Sulfolobus acidocaldarius DSM 639: one gene and its partner. Each later gene encodes a partner of the first gene's protein in a complex. Links are inferred from orthologs where the notes say so. Each region holds a gene or a part of one and is shown on either strand. Other genes may lie near its edges.

Region 1 (8,126 bases):
TATAAAGTACGAATACGACGATGAGGAAGGAGTTATAAAGGTCGATCGAGTACTGTACACTTCCATGAATTATCCTTTCAATTACGGATTTATCCCAGGTACGCTAGAGGAAGACGGCGATCCACTAGACGTATTAGTGATAACAAACTATCAGTTATATCCAGGAAGCGTAATTGAGGTAAGACCCATAGGTATTTTATATATGAAAGATGAAGAGGGAGAGGACGCTAAGATTGTTGCAGTGCCTAAAGATAAGACAGACCCAAGCTTTTCAAACATTAAGGATATTAATGACCTACCACAGGCTACTAAGAATAAGATTGTCCACTTCTTCGAGCATTATAAAGAACTTGAACCTGGAAAGTACGTTAAGATATCTGGATGGGGATCAGCTACCGAGGCTAAGAATCGTATACAATTAGCAATAAAGAGAGTTTCAGGAGGACAATGAATACATTTTTTTTACTTATCCCTGGGTTAGTAATCGTAGGGATATTATCCTTATGGAATTTTTTGCAAGGTATATACTATTTGTTGGGCAAATCACAGAAGGATGATCATAAAACAACCTTTAATAAACATAAAAAAACGTTTAGTATCATAGTCGCTATAAAGGATGAAAGTAAACAAGTTATAGAGTCTTTAGTGGAAAATTTAAAGAGAATTAACTATGAAAGATATGAGGTTATAATAGTTTCTGATGACGATGAGTCAAAATTCAGGGAGTATCTGGAGATTAAATTTCCAGAAAACTTTAGATTAATAAGGAGAGAGAGTAATAGCGGAGGTAAAGCTGGTGCACTTAATTTTGCCTCAAGAATATCTAAAGGAGATTACCTAGTGTTTATGGACGCAGATGCAAGAGTTAATGAAGATTTTCTTCAGCGTTTGAATAATAAAGACTACGTTGCATGTTCTTTAAAAATAATAATTTATGATACATCCACCAGTATTCAGTCATATTATGCGGAATTTACGGAGAAGGTTATGGATATGATGTTTAAAGGGCGTAGTAAATTAGGTCTACCCATATTTCCAAATGGCTCAGCCTTCTCTATCAGGAGGGACACTCTATTAAGTATAGGAGGATGGAAGGAAAACGCGATAGCTGAAGATCTTGAACTTGGAATAAGAATGTATCTGAATGACCTTAAGAACCTATTTTATGACGATGTTGTCGTATTCTTGAAGTCGCCCTATACACTAATGGATCTTTATAATCAAATACAAAGATGGTCATATGGTTCCTCACAACTTCTCAAATCATCATTGAAACTTCTGAAAAAAGGTATCAAAGGATTTGAAGGCTTACTATATTCCCAACAGTGGGTAATTTATCCTCTGTTTTTCACAGTTCTTGGTGTTTACGGAATACTCACACCTGTGTTTAATATAACTCAGACATACCTCCTGCTCCTCATCCTTATATATGGTATCTCTGTTGTTTTTTACTCTCAGGTACTAAACCAGAAAAGGGTCGATATTAAAATACTGAAGACTATACTAGACGCTTCCATAACTGGATATCTTAAAGGACTGTTCGGTTTAAAGTATAAGTGGAGAGTAACTCCAAAAATATTAGATAAAGGGGGTAGATTAATCGAAGATAACAATATTCCGTTGATAAGTATACCGTTTTATTTAATATCCTTTTTCGATGCATCTATGGGTTTTGTACTTTCAAGTATAGTAATTCTACTAGTTGCACTAATTGAATCTTTCTAGTCATGCTGAATGAATTTCAACTATATCTCCGTCTTCCAAAACGTGATCTGCACCTACTTTCTGACCAGGGAATTTCACCGATTTTCCCCAAACTCTTGCATACCCAAATCCTTCAGCTAATTCATTGTGAAGTTTTCTGGCAACCTCAACAACTGTGGTTCCCCTCTTTACTATTAAGGGTTCCATGGAGGGTTTATCCTTCGGTTCTTTAGTGTAAACCCTTATTACATCAAGTATTTTGAATATTGCCTCTCTTAATCTATCTGTATCGTTTATTCTTATTACGAGTATCCCCTCTTCAGTGGTAAATTCTTCGTTAGATACGATTATTGCGGGTTTATATAGGCTGGTGCCGAAAACTTCTCTTTCAATATCATCAAGAGTTACCTCGCCTATTATTTTCACTAACGCATTTCTAATACCAAAGCCCTCTAAATACCTTCTTACGTCGTCCTCGTTAGTGTTAACTAATTTACCCATATTAACTATTCTTATCCCTAATCTCCCATACCTAGTTCTATCTATGATTACCTTCCCCTTTGGTTTTCTAAGAAAAATACCGTTGTTTTCTAGGTTGTCTCTTATTGATTTGTATTCTTCCTTGTCCTTAACAACTATTAGTATTCCATCGCTATTTTTTGTCAGTCCTAGAACTCTTCCTATTAGACTTTTTGCCTCAAATATTAGTGGAGGGGTATTTACCAATTGAATTTGCACATCAAGGTACTTCATCATACCAGGTACGGGTAAATCCCGAGGATCTATTTTTACATTTGTGAGTTCTCTCATTAACCTATTTTTAAGCTCGTGATCTCCCAATAACACAACTTGTCCTGCTCCCTCTTTTTCAATGAAGAATTGGAGACCCCTTTTTACCGAGGAACTCTTCCTCCTCTCTAATTCAGCCTCATCCTTGAGCTCTGCTAGTCTTCTTTTCGCCCAGTAAACTAGGTTTTCTGTCCCTTTATGTTTAGGTATTGCACTAAGGAACTCTTGAAGAGCCCTGATTTTCTCCTCTGGGGTTTTAGCGTCCATATATTTTATCCATTTAGCCTTAGCCTCAGCTGGTAAGTTAGTTACCATCTCTTTTTCTAATATAATAATTAGGTGCAATGTCTTGTAAAATTTTCCAACTCCTCCTTATTATGGGTAAAGCATATGTGGGTTGTCTCGAATATAGGTCTTTAATCCATTCTACTGTTTTTTTGTCCCCAGGATATCCGCTTCCGAAGTCACCATACGTCTTCTTTAGCTCATTTATTATATTGTCTCTTACTACTTTTGCTATTATACTCGCTGCACTTACCTCTACATATTTTACATCAGCGTTATTTTCCACTCTAGGGGAAGAATTGATATTAATGATCTCTCTTTCCACAGCACTAGCATTACCAACTTTATCGACAGTCACTATGGAAGGATTGTAAACAGACATGGAGTGTATTATCTGTATCATAGCCCTATATGTAATTTCATTGAGATTTTCGGAATCTATCTCTTCTGGATATGCTTTCACCAGGGAAATAGCATAACTGTACTCTAAAATTACACCGAAAAGATATTCCCTTTTCTTCCTGGTTAATTTTTTACTATCTTTTACACCTATTTCACTCAGAAATTTTAGAAAATTACTATCTATTGCGACACCAGCTACAACCATAGGTCCTATAAGGGATCCTCTTCCCGCCTCATCGATTCCGACTAAAATCATATTCTTACTGATATTACTAATTTAGCACTCTTTTTTCCATTTTTCATCCTTTCATCTTGAAAACTCTCTGTAATCTTAATGTCCTTTATTGTAGACATTAAAGATGACACTAGTCGTTTTGCAACTCCTTTATTTATGAAATAGTAATCTATTCCCTCTCTACCTTCAATCACATCTGACAGATTATTAATGACTTCCTCATTGAAAAAGGATTCAAACACAGTCCTCTTACTTTGTGTGAATTCCCCAGTTTTAGTTCTCAGTTGTATTATAGCCTCATAATATCGTGACTTCCTTCTGAGGCATGAAGGGCATAAAACTCTCTCAACCTTTAAACTTATGGTTCTTGTAAGTCTAAAATCTCTATTACCTATTTTTCCTCGTATGTCTACATCTATGAATGGATGGTCATTATAATCTAACCATTGTTTCACTATTGTATATTCCACATCAGTTACATTGGGATCTGTTTTGATATTCCTATCGATTTCACGATAAACTATGGAAGTTAAAGGGTCTTGATCTGCACTTTTTATCCACTTCCCTGAGACCCATTCAGATCCACATACCTTACAGTATTTTCCTTGAATTTCAGTTGGTACTGTTATTAATTCCTTGATTTTCATGTAACAGTCTATGCATAATCTGTCAATTAATTCCACGTTTTCTTTTCCGCATGACACACAAAAGTGTCTACTCACGATTCTAAGTTATATATTTGCGCAAATTTAATTCCTTTCACTTCAATAACTCCTTCCTTTGCCACAAATCCCCTTTTTATAGCTTCCTCCACAACTTTATTACCCACTATACTTACAGCTGTAGCGCTATTTATCAGGGAAAAAGCATACTCTAACCCTACTTCTTGACCACCAAAGAACTCCTCATTAACCACTAGTCTAAGATTGTTCTCCTCAAATGTCTTACCTAAGGTCTCTCTTTCACAGATGTTAACAAGAGTATAGTTGTCTCTCTTTATGACGTTCAGTATTACTCTATCGTTCAAAACTGTTTCACCGGTGTTTGAGCTCCACAGGCTAAGCAAGATATAATCCAAACCTTCTTATCTCTCTTTAATATAGTATCAAAACTTCTGCATGTACTACACTGCACATACATTTTCAAAAACCTCTCCATAAGCATAGTCACTACCTGGGATGAGAATTTTCCTTGAATTACAAGTTGACCATTTTCCCCTAAGCTCCCTGGTGCAGCTAATTCCTTAAGTAAATATCTCATACATAATTTATCCTCTCTCCTTATTCTGTCACAATATTCGCTGAAGTTTCTGATTATCGTTGTATTTCCCACTTGTAGTACGATTAGGTTAGGTAGGTTTTGCTGTCCTGATTTTTGTGCCTTGTCTGGTAGCCTATCATACAATCTATCTAACAACTGCTCGTAATTCTTATCGACTTTGACTGTCACAACTAATCTTAAGAGTTTGAAGTTTAAAATACTTAATCTATGCGAGTGTACATTGAAACTTATGGGTGTGCTCTAAACAAAGGAGACAGCTACATCATGATGACTTTGCTTAGGGACAAGGGGCACGAGATAGTTGACAATATACAAGATGCTGAAATTTTGGTAATAAACACTTGTGCTGTGAGGTTAGAGACTGAGGAGAGAATGAAACAACGAATCAAAGAGTTGAAAAAATATAATGACAAAAGACTAGTTGTGGCAGGCTGTTTAGCAAGTGCTGAACCTGCTGTCGTAGTGAGCTTAGCTCCTGAGGCATCTGTTATAGGACCACAAAGCGTGCAAAAGATAGTAGATGTAGTGGAAAACAGTAAACAACGTCAAGTCTATTTGAACGAGGATAAGCCACTTATTACACCCAAGGTATTTGACGGTAAGATTGCTATATTACCTATAGCTGATGGTTGCGCAGGGGATTGTAACTTCTGCATAACAAAGTTGGCAAGGAGAAAGTTAAGGAGTTATCCACCACATTTGATAGTTGAAAGTGTGAGAGATGCAGTTAGGAAAGGAGCAGTTGAGATAGAACTATCTGGTCAAGACACCGCAGCTTACGGGCTAGATCTGGGTCAGATTAAACTTTCAGATTTAGTGAGGAAAGTAACTGAGGTAGAAGGAGACTTCATGATTAGGATTGGTATGATGACACCTGAACAGGCTATGAGAGATATAGATGGAATTATAGAGGTGTTGAGAGAAACTAAGGTGTACAAGTTCATTCATTTGCCTGTTCAGAGTGGAGACGACAATGTCTTAAAACTTATGAATAGAAAGTACACAGTAGATGAGTACAAGGACTTAGTTAAGGAAATACGTAAAAAAGTACCCATTGTAAACATAACCACAGATATTATCATTGGACATCCTGGTGAAGACGAGAACGCTTTTAGAAACACTTTAGAGCTAATGAGAGATATTAAATTTGAACGTATTCATTTAGCAATGTATTCTATACGCCCTAATACTAGAAGTGCTTCCATGAAACAAGTTCCTGATCCAGTGAAAAAAGAGAGAATCCAAATTGCAAATAAGCTTTATGAGGAATTGGCGTATGAAATACACTCAGACTACTTAAATTCCATAGCCTCAGTTATTACAACAGAGTATGGAAGAAAGGGTTCTGTGATTGGTAGAACACTGAATTACATCCCTGTAGTCATAAGGCAAAATGTTGAATTAGGAAAAAGAATTAATGTGAGAATAAATGAAGCTTCCTTCTACGATTTAAGAGGCGAACCTATTTCTTAAAAGATTTTAAACTATTGAAATAAACTACATCACATGGACAATGTATATATAGTATCTGCAGTTAGAACTCCTTTGGGAAAATTTGGAGGATCACTTAAGGATATTTCTCCATCAGAATTAGGGTCTGTTGTAATTCGAGAGGCTGTTAATAGGGCTAAAGTCGATCCTAAACTAATTGATATAGTTATAATGGGGAATGTTCTTAGAGCTGGTCACGGTCAAGATTTAGCCAGGCAAGCATCTATAAAAGCCGGTATACCTGCAAAAACAGACGCTTATTGTGTAGATATGGTTTGTTCATCAGGTATGATAAGTACCATAAATGCGGTGCAAATGATAAAAAGTGAGGATGCGGACATCGTTGTTGCGGGCGGAATGGAAAGTATGAGTAGAGCTTCATTCGCAATAGGTAGTGAAATAAGATGGGGAACGAAAATGCTCATGAACAAGTCATTAGACATTATCGATACAATGATAATAGACGGTCTTACTGACCCTTTTAATTTCAAGGTTATGGGACAAGAGGCTGATATGGTGGCAAGGGAACATGAAATAACCAGAAGAGAACTCGATGAGGTCGCTTATGAGAGTCACAGGAGGGCAACTATAGCTACAGAAAAGGGATACTTTAAAGACGAAATAGTGCCCCTTAATGTGGATGGTCGTGTTGTAGATAAGGATGAAGGGATTAGGGCAGACACTACACTAGAAAAGCTTCTTCAACTTAAGCCTGCTTTTGGTTCTGACGGACTTCATACAGCCGGTAACTCGTCACAAATAAGTGATGGTGCTGCTGCTCTGGTTTTCGTGAGTGAAAGTGCGGTCAGGAAATTCAAGTTAGAGCCGATAGCCAGAGTATTGGGATATAGTTGGATAGGTATTGAGAGCTGGAAATTCCCTGAGGCACCTATATATTCAGTTAAGAAGCTCCTGGATAAAATCAACATTCCATTATCAAAATTTGATTATTTTGAAAACAATGAAGCCTTTGCAGTGAATAATGTGTTGTTTAATAGATATCTAGGTGTATCTTATGATAGGTTAAACGTTTATGGGGGAGCAATAGCATTGGGTCACCCTATAGGTGCCAGCGGGTCAAGAATACTTGTGACATTACTGAACGTTCTGAGGAAAATGAATGGAAAATACGGTATTGCGAGTATATGTCACGGAATAGGTGGTTCCACAGCAATAGCAGTAGAACTACTATAGCTTTTTAGGTTTTGTGTTTTAATTATGATTGGTGGTAGACTAGTTTGGCAAAGAAAAAGTCGAATACAGAGCAACCTACAAGAGAGGTTGTCAAGCCTATAGAAGGCGAGGTAATATGTGTTGTAAAGAAGCTTTTTGGAGGAGAACATGTACAGGTCATATGTACTGATGGAAAAGAGAGACTAGGCAGAATTCCAGGCAAACTCAAGAAGAAAGTCTGGATAAGAGAAGGAGATGTGGTTTTGGCTGCCCCTTGGGACTTTCAGCCTAATAAGTGCGACATAGTGTATAGGTATACGGAAAGTGAAGTAAGAAGACTAGTGGAAGACAAGGTCATCAGCCAGGATGTGATAGAACAGCTCAGAGGATAATTCTTTGTCACGAAACAAAAGGAGAAAAGAGGAAAAAAGAATCAAAGATGCTGATTTATTTAAAGTGGTTGACTCCACTCTAGATACAAGAACTTATTCCGATTTATATTATATTTCAAGAAAATTAAATATAAAAACTATTTATGGGGCAGTTTCAGCTGGTAAAGAGGCAAAGATATATCCAGCCCTAACTGAGAGTGAGGAGTGGTATGCAGTAAAAATTTATTACGTTTCTACTGCGTCAAGCAAAAGAGCGATAGAGAGGTATACCTTTGGCGATCCAAGGTTTGAGGGTGTAAGGGCTTCAAACACACTAAAACTTATAGAAGTGTGGGCTAAAAAAGAGTTCAAAAATCTCTCTAAAATGTATGATT
Region 2 (7,060 bases), 100 kb from region 1 along the record:
TCCATATAATATAGTTGCTGATAACGTAGATGATTTTAATGAAAAACAGTTACGTAAAGGGTCTCTAAGAATAAAAGGGTTGGATGTAATAAATCTATTACTGAACTATTCATATAGGTACGAGAAATTTGGAGCATGAAGAGGCTCGAAAGGTCTGAAATTATGATGATCCCGCGCAGGTCGGATTTAGTCTAGCATGAAGTGACCTGAAATTTTTTGAAAATTTCCAAAACTCTTCTCTTAAGAAAATCATTATTCAGCGTTACGACTACGCCTGCATTAGGCTGACCGTATATTATTATGTCACCAAAATTACCATATATTACAACGGGAATAACCAAAAGATCTTCCTCTCCATCAACCATCAAAATCTTATCATTTTCATTATGAACTAAAATATCTTTTATCTCTCTTATAGTTGAAAGCCGTATAAGACCAGGTTCATTTTTAACTTTTATGTATTCAAATTGTCCAAAATTTTCCTTAACTAACTTTCTCTTCGTTTTACCGTCTACTATTGCCAAAAATGGTTTAATATGGAATTTAAGTATAGTTTGGGTGACGACATCGCCTACTGTTATTAGCCTACTATTGGACTTATTTATAAGAAATTGTTTTAATTTATTCTCGTTGATAAAAAGAACCCCATATGGTTTACTGAGTTCTGCCCTTAAACTTCTTGGCAAGATAAAGCAAAGATCTATTTCACTATTATTGCGTATCTCCAAGGAGTTGTAGCCCCAAACATCTGTCCAACTTCTGATTTCTCATTTAGTATTATTACCATGCCATTCCATTCGTCGCTAAAGGAAGATGAATGACAAAGTGGACATATACTTGTTTCTGGAGGTACTAATGCTCTACAGTTCTTACATGCCTTAAAACTGGTACCCTTCTTCTCTGACATTACTTACTCGCCTTTGCTATTTCTTGATTTATCCATTCTATTTTACCTAGATAGGGTTGCTTCATAGTTAATGCTATTCTAGGAAGTCTCCCACTGCTCATAGATGCACTAATTATCATAGCCCTAACTCTATCACCTTTTTGTATGCTCTTCTTACTCTTTTCACCTATCAATATTCCTCTATTAGAGTCAAACTTCAAATTGTCGTCAGTTATTTGAGATATATGAACTAAACCATCAACGGGACCCATATTAACATAAACACCGTAATTGTCGACTTGGCTTACTTCTCCTTCAATAACTTCATGTATTATAGGTGTATAAACCAACATATCAAATTCCACTTCGTGATATGTCGCACCGTCACCAAATATAATGAAACCTTCTTCGCTAGCCTTAGCGTTTACAATACCTAATACGACACCAATATCCTTAATGAGTTTCTCCTGATATTCTTGCCTTAAAATTTTTATAGCGATTTCATCAACAGACTGACCAAAATACTCAGGGGGAATTCTAACAATACCTTTAGCTCTAACTAGCTTAAACATCAAACTAGATAATAAAATTAAGACTTATATTTTTACCTTTTGGTACGAGGTATATAACCTTTATTCCTTCTTTTAGTGCTCTGTTCTTCAATATCCTGTCGGAAGTGAAAATTATAAAGTTATACTGCTTACATAGCTCTAATAATAAATTGTCCACTAGGATATTATCAGCTTCATCTATTAGTGTCCATGAACTCTTATTGGTCTCTAAATATAACATTGCGACTCTGGCTCTCTTCTGTTTTATGACACTTTTCTCCTCATTCAAAAACTTATCAAGCTCCATTATAGTAGCCTTTGAGACATAAAATTCAGGCTTATATTCAAGATAAGAAATTACCAATTCAAAAGGATCAATACCGTCATATACGTTCATAAGAATATTCGTATCTACTAAGATCTTTAGCTTATTATTCCCCATCCTATTAATCTCCATCTTCCGCCTATTTGTCTACTAACTACTATTCTCAAATTCTTGTCCCATAATACTATAGGTCTTTTAAGTTCTACCTCGACTCTACCTCCCTTTACAGATTTTGTAACACCTATAGTGGTAGCTGAACCAAAGCTTATCATAAGGGATTCCTTAGGTCTTATGGAATCAACCTTAACTAATTCCTTTGTTCCTACAACTCTCTCTAATAATTGAAAATTCTCTATGGTCACTTCGGTTACTACTGGTATATCCCTATCAGCCTTCACTGCAACACTACCTATCAAATTGTCAGCCTTGACATATGATGGATCAAGTTTTGTTCCTATTGCTACTAATCCACCAGGTTTAGCTTCTTCAACCTCTAAGTCCATAAATCTTATAGATGATATTGTAGTATAGAGTGGAATATATTCAGCCTTTCCATCAGGTTTCTCAATCCTTATACCTGGCAATATCTTTATTTCGTCTCCTACCTTGAATTTACCTTGGATTATACTGCCACCTATAACACCGCCGCTCAACTTATCATAACTGGTTCCTGGCTTGTTTACATCAAAGCTTCTTATTATCAGCATTATCGGATCTTTACTCAAATCTCTCTCAGGTGTAGGTATATGATCTTGCAATGCACCAATAACAGCATCTATGTTAATCTTATGTAGTGAACTTGCGGGAATTATAGGCGCATTTTCAGCCCACGTACCCTTCAGAAATTCCCTAATCTGTTTATACTGCTTTATAGCTTCTTCTCTACTTACTACATCTACCTTATTTTGAACTATTACCAATCTCTTAACATCAACTATACCAAGAGCGACAAAGTGTTCCCTAGTTTGTGGTTGAGGAAATGGTTCATTTGCAGCCACAACTAAAATTGCACCATCCATCAATGCAGCTCCAGAAAGCATAGTAGCCATTAATATCTCATGACCTGGTGCGTCTATAAATGAGACCTTTCTTAAAAATTTTGGTTCTTCACTAGAATTGCATTGTGAACATGATGGTTCAGTTACATAACCATCTGGTAATTTACAAGACTCACATAAACCTATGTTAGCTTCAGCATATCCCAGTTTGATTGTCATACCTCTTTTTAACTCTTCAGAATGTTTCGAAGTCCAAATTCCAGTTAGAGCCTGAACTAAAGTAGTTTTACCATGGTCTACATGACCCACAACACCTATATTGGCTTCAGGTTGTACTCTTGGCCATGCCAAACGGATCATCACCTAATCATTATAGTATTAATTTGAACTATTTCAGGAGTTATCATATTTCCCCTGACAGTTCTCTTTCTCCTTAATCCATCTTCTTTGGGATAATAGCCTGGTGGACCACTAACTAGTATTTTTCTCTTGGCTCCGCCTCCTACGTCAAATCTCATAGAGAAGCCTGAGTTATCGGAACCTCCGGTTATCTTTAATTTAAGATTAACACCTGATACATTAATATCTATAACATCACCGATTTTGGTTCCAACCAAATTAGGTAATTTAGACTGATCTAAAGATAATTGAAAGGCTCTAGTCCTATATGCCAAAGCCTCAAACTCTTCAGCACCAAATTTTTCTGCCATAGATTTTGATATCCACACTTCTCCGTCAGGCACTGTGTTATCTACTTCTATCTTAAAATGACCTTTAATCTTTACTTTTTTATCTCCTTCTTGCTTAGTTATTTCCAGCGTCAGAAAATCATCTAAGTTTAAAGCCTGTTTGATTTTATCATTAATTCTCGCCAAAGGTATGGCTTTTCCTTCTTTCTCACCCTGATTTGATTTAACCTTATCGGAAACTTTCACTTTTAGTTTTTCCTTCTTATCCTCTTTCGTTTTGGGATCAGATACCACAATCTTAAAGTCAGGCAATATTTACCACTATTAAGGTAAATTAAAAAACAAGTATTTAAAATCGAAGTCGAAAGTTTATCTATGATAGGATTATTATTAGTGCTTCATGGAAGCAAGATAAAAGAGTGGCAAGAAATTGTAATTAATTATGCAGAGGAACTAAAACGACATTTCCCACTGGTAGAGTATGGATTCATAGAAATTAATGAGCCTAAAATTGATGAAGCTGCTAAAAAGTTAGTAGAGAGAGGTGCTGATACAATTGTTGTAGTTCCATTACTGTTTGCTGCTGGTATGCATTTCAAAAGGGATATACCAAATCAACTAAAGGAGACTTCTAATAAAGCTAAGATCATTATAGCAGAACCAATAGGATTCGATAAAAGAATAGTAGATATACTTAAGGAAAAAGCAGAAAAGGCTTTATCAGTAGAGGGAACCAGTTACCAATAGTTCGGCTTTGGCTGGATCGTAACTCCACTCTTGTGGTAACTTGCCTGTTTCTTTGTAATAACTTGCTAATCTTCTTATCTTGGATTCGACTTCCTCCAATCCACGTTTAGCACTTTTATCCTTAGGGTATTCAAATAAGTGACGTCTAATGTTTACTGCCCTTCTCATAAGATTAAATAGATCTTCAGGTATCTTCGGCTTCATATTCCTATCCTGAAGAATTGCCGTAAGCTTCCTCCCTGTTATTTGTTTTACCAAAGGTACGCCATACTGATCTCTCAACACCATTCCTATCATGCTAGGTGGATAACCTCTCTTTGCTAACTCCTCTACTAATAGCTCTACCTCCTCTCTTGTGAACCTCACCCACTTAGGAGGTCCGCTCCTAACAGGTCTTATTGAGTGTGAGTTTCCCTTTGCCCTCTTCTTATTCAATCAGCTCACCTATTAATTAATGGCTTGAGTGTAGTATTTGTGTAACCTTTCTTTTTAAGTTCTTCTCTTACAATCAGCGTACCTTTTACCATATTAATAAGTTTCTGGAGAGCTATTTTTCTTGGAAGTAACTTTAAACCACAATCAGGATTTACCCATACCATTTCAGGTTTAAAATACTCGAGTAATTTTCTCAGATCTTCAGCTACTTCTTCCACACTTTCGATTTTCCTGTTGTGGACATCTATTACTCCTACTCCGATCTCCCTATCCCATTTCTTAAATAATTTCACAGGTGTATAATTATAGTTCTTTAGGGCAAGATTAATTTGATCAACCTTCAATTTGTCCAAGTGGGGTTCTAAATACGAATACTCACCATAGCATACATGTAAGACTACTTTAACATTTACACCTTTAATAGACTCATTTATTGAATCAATAGCCCATTCAACATCTTCTTTTCTCGTATGTATAGCAGGCTCATCGACTTGAATAACCTTTATTCCTATATCAACTAAGTTCTTTATTTCTTGATTTATAACCTTAGCGAGGTCGAAAGCCATGTCCCTCTGAGTTTTATAATACTCGTTATAAGACCATTCTGAAATGGTATATGGTCCAGTAATTGTTACTTTAAGATTCTGGGTATAAGATACGCTTTTAGCAAAGTTTACTTCATCTAAAAGCATAGGATTGTTGTACTTTATTTTTCCAGTAACTGAAGGTTTCCTATAATAATGATCTCCCCAAACTCTAACGTGACCATAAAATTTAAATCCTGACAGTCTCTCTGCAAAAAACTCCACCATTTCGTCTCTTCTCATTTCACCATCAGTTGGAACATCAATCCCTGCCTCTTGATGATCCCTAACTACTGTTACAACTGCATCATTAAATGCTTCCTCAAGATCCTCCTGGTTAACTTTTCCAGCTCTGTGTAGTCTGATAGTTTCCCTTAGCCACTTTGGTCTAGGATAACTTCCAATAACTGTGGTAGGTAAAATAGTGATTTCATCAGACATTTGCGACCAACCTCTTAGTTTTTTGAAGTAATTTAAGCTTTCTCCTCACCACAATCTCAGGTATGAAATCATTGAAACTCGAATTACCAATAATCAAACTTTTAGCACCTTTCTCATGAACTTTTTCAATTATCCTTCTAATGGTAGATATTTTATCCATTTTAGTATTTCTTGAGTCTATTACTCCTAGATAGACATTCATATCTTTCATATAACCGTATAATCTTCCAAGTTTAGTCTTGTTCTGTTCTGTTACATCAAATCCAAAATAATCAGCGGGCAAGTTTAGTAAATACTGAATTCTATCAAACCTAATATCAAAATATGTTAAAACGTGTTTCTCCTTATTAATTCCATTAAACAGTTTTTCATATACTTGTTGAGAACTTTGAAGTAATGCTCCTTTAATCCCTTTCTGAAACAATGAAGGTTCATGAACCTCTACAACATCGTAATAGTCAATTAAGTCTCTCAATAAGCTATTAGTGCTTTTAGCGTAATCGTCAATTATGTTTCCGACATCGTCATAATAATTGTTTTCAGCCAGCTGTAGGAAAGTTAATGGACCTAATATTACTATTTTAATTTTTGACTTTAGATCCTTAGAAATTTCTTTTACTTGCTTAAAATACTGTACATAGTCATTTTGAGATTTATAACCTAACTTTTGATTTATCACAATCTTTCTATAGTAGAAATTATTATCGAAAAACCTCTCTAAAGCGCCTTTTTCTACACCCTCTAGAAAAGATGTTGTGAGATCAGCAATATCATCCCATCCTACCATACCGTCTGTAGTATAATCTAGCTCGTATTCCTTTACCTCTTCTAAAATTCTTTTTTCAAACTTCATTAGCTCCTCATATGCCTTACTTTTCTCTATCTTGCCACTTTTGAGCCTAGATATTACCTTAGCTATCTTTACAGGTTTAGGGTAGCTTCCTACTAATGCTGTATAAAATTTCATCAAGATAGTTTGGGTGCAAGTAAATAAGTAACTTTCCCTCCTCCTTCCATATTAAATTCCAATTCTAAAGGCTTCTCGGTAGAGAATGCTAACCTAGTATAATCTGAAAGATTTGTCAAAGATAAAATATCACTGAGGTAATTTACATCATATGGAGATTTAGCCTCGTTCTTAAACTCCATATCAGAAATAGCTCCAGTATCCTTGCTAAATTCATTTTCTATTTGACTACCCTCCTTTCCCTCCCCTTTCAAAATAACTTTATCCTCCACTGCAATAATATCCACTGTATCTGTTACTGCAGATATCTCGTTAATTGTAGTCTTAAACGCTTTTGATGACAATGAGGCTTTAACTTCAAATTCCAAATTAACTTCAGGAACCTCAGGCGGGGATACCTGAATATTATTTATTATAAACACCCTATTTAAGGCACC

Evidence for each region. The genes of interacting proteins can lie anywhere in the genome.
Region 2: the proteins of SACI_RS04590 (region 1) and SACI_RS03985 are in contact, whole or in part, in a crystal structure (PDB 2QMU), measured with the Saccharolobus solfataricus proteins. The link is inferred for Sulfolobus acidocaldarius DSM 639 from one-to-one orthologs. Residues at the interface, in WP_231918336.1 of Saccharolobus solfataricus: Met1, Leu2, Arg4, Leu5, Tyr6, Lys8, Leu9, Pro10, Ile106, Lys108, Lys109, Glu110, Lys111; in WP_009988771.1 of Saccharolobus solfataricus: Trp33, Pro65, Glu66, Gln148, Val151, Asp152, Val154, Ser155, Lys156, Ala159, Leu160, Tyr163, Arg164, Lys167, Ile180, Ile181, Pro182, Val183, Ser184, Leu186, His187, Ile189, Asn190, Asp192, Ser193.

The regions. Positions count from the first base shown.
Region 1 is NC_007181.1:763,844-771,969, forward strand. Bases 3,152-5,867 are described here. They hold SACI_RS04590 (translation initiation factor IF-2 subunit beta), read right to left. Parts: upstream 4,865-5,867; coding sequence 4,439-4,864; downstream 3,152-4,438. Other genes in these bases: rnhB (ribonuclease HII), read right to left, coding at 3,152-3,436; SACI_RS04580 (60S ribosomal export protein NMD3), read right to left, coding at 3,433-4,119; SACI_RS04585 (DUF424 domain-containing protein), read right to left, coding at 4,134-4,442; SACI_RS04595 (tRNA (N(6)-L-threonylcarbamoyladenosine(37)-C(2))-methylthiotransferase), read left to right, coding at 4,904-5,867. Also shown: ppa (inorganic diphosphatase), read left to right, coding at 1-451; SACI_RS04565 (glycosyltransferase family 2 protein), read left to right, coding at 448-1,725; SACI_RS04570 (TGS domain-containing protein), read right to left, coding at 1,726-2,808; more of rnhB, read right to left, coding at 2,798-3,151; more of SACI_RS04595, read left to right, coding at 5,868-6,169; SACI_RS04600 (thiolase family protein), read left to right, coding at 6,203-7,381; SACI_RS04605 (translation initiation factor aIF-1A), read left to right, coding at 7,426-7,752; SACI_RS04610 (serine protein kinase RIO), read left to right, coding at 7,757-8,126. UniProt on the Methanocaldococcus jannaschii protein: eIF-2 functions in the early steps of protein synthesis by forming a ternary complex with GTP and initiator tRNA.
Region 2 is NC_007181.1:662,684-669,743, reverse strand. The notes cover bases 987-3,778. They hold SACI_RS03985 (translation initiation factor IF-2 subunit gamma), read right to left. Parts: upstream 3,112-3,778; coding sequence 1,861-3,111; downstream 987-1,860. Other genes in these bases: SACI_RS03980 (30S ribosomal protein S6e), read right to left, coding at 3,120-3,761; SACI_RS03990 (PIN domain-containing protein), read right to left, coding at 1,463-1,894; SACI_RS03995 (DNA-directed RNA polymerase), read right to left, coding at 987-1,458. In the rest of the region: SACI_RS04010 (2,3-bisphosphoglycerate-independent phosphoglycerate mutase), read left to right, coding at 1-139; SACI_RS04005 (GTP-dependent dephospho-CoA kinase family protein), read right to left, coding at 192-686; transcription elongation factor subunit Spt4, read right to left, coding at 701-907; more of SACI_RS03995, read right to left, coding at 907-986; SACI_RS03975 (CbiX/SirB N-terminal domain-containing protein), read left to right, coding at 3,825-4,196; SACI_RS03970 (30S ribosomal protein S15), read right to left, coding at 4,170-4,631; SACI_RS03965 (methionine synthase), read right to left, coding at 4,637-5,656; SACI_RS03960 (5-methyltetrahydropteroyltriglutamate--homocysteine methyltransferase), read right to left, coding at 5,649-6,623; pcn (proliferating cell nuclear antigen (pcna)), read right to left, coding at 6,623-7,060. UniProt on the Methanocaldococcus jannaschii protein: eIF-2 functions in the early steps of protein synthesis by forming a ternary complex with GTP and initiator tRNA.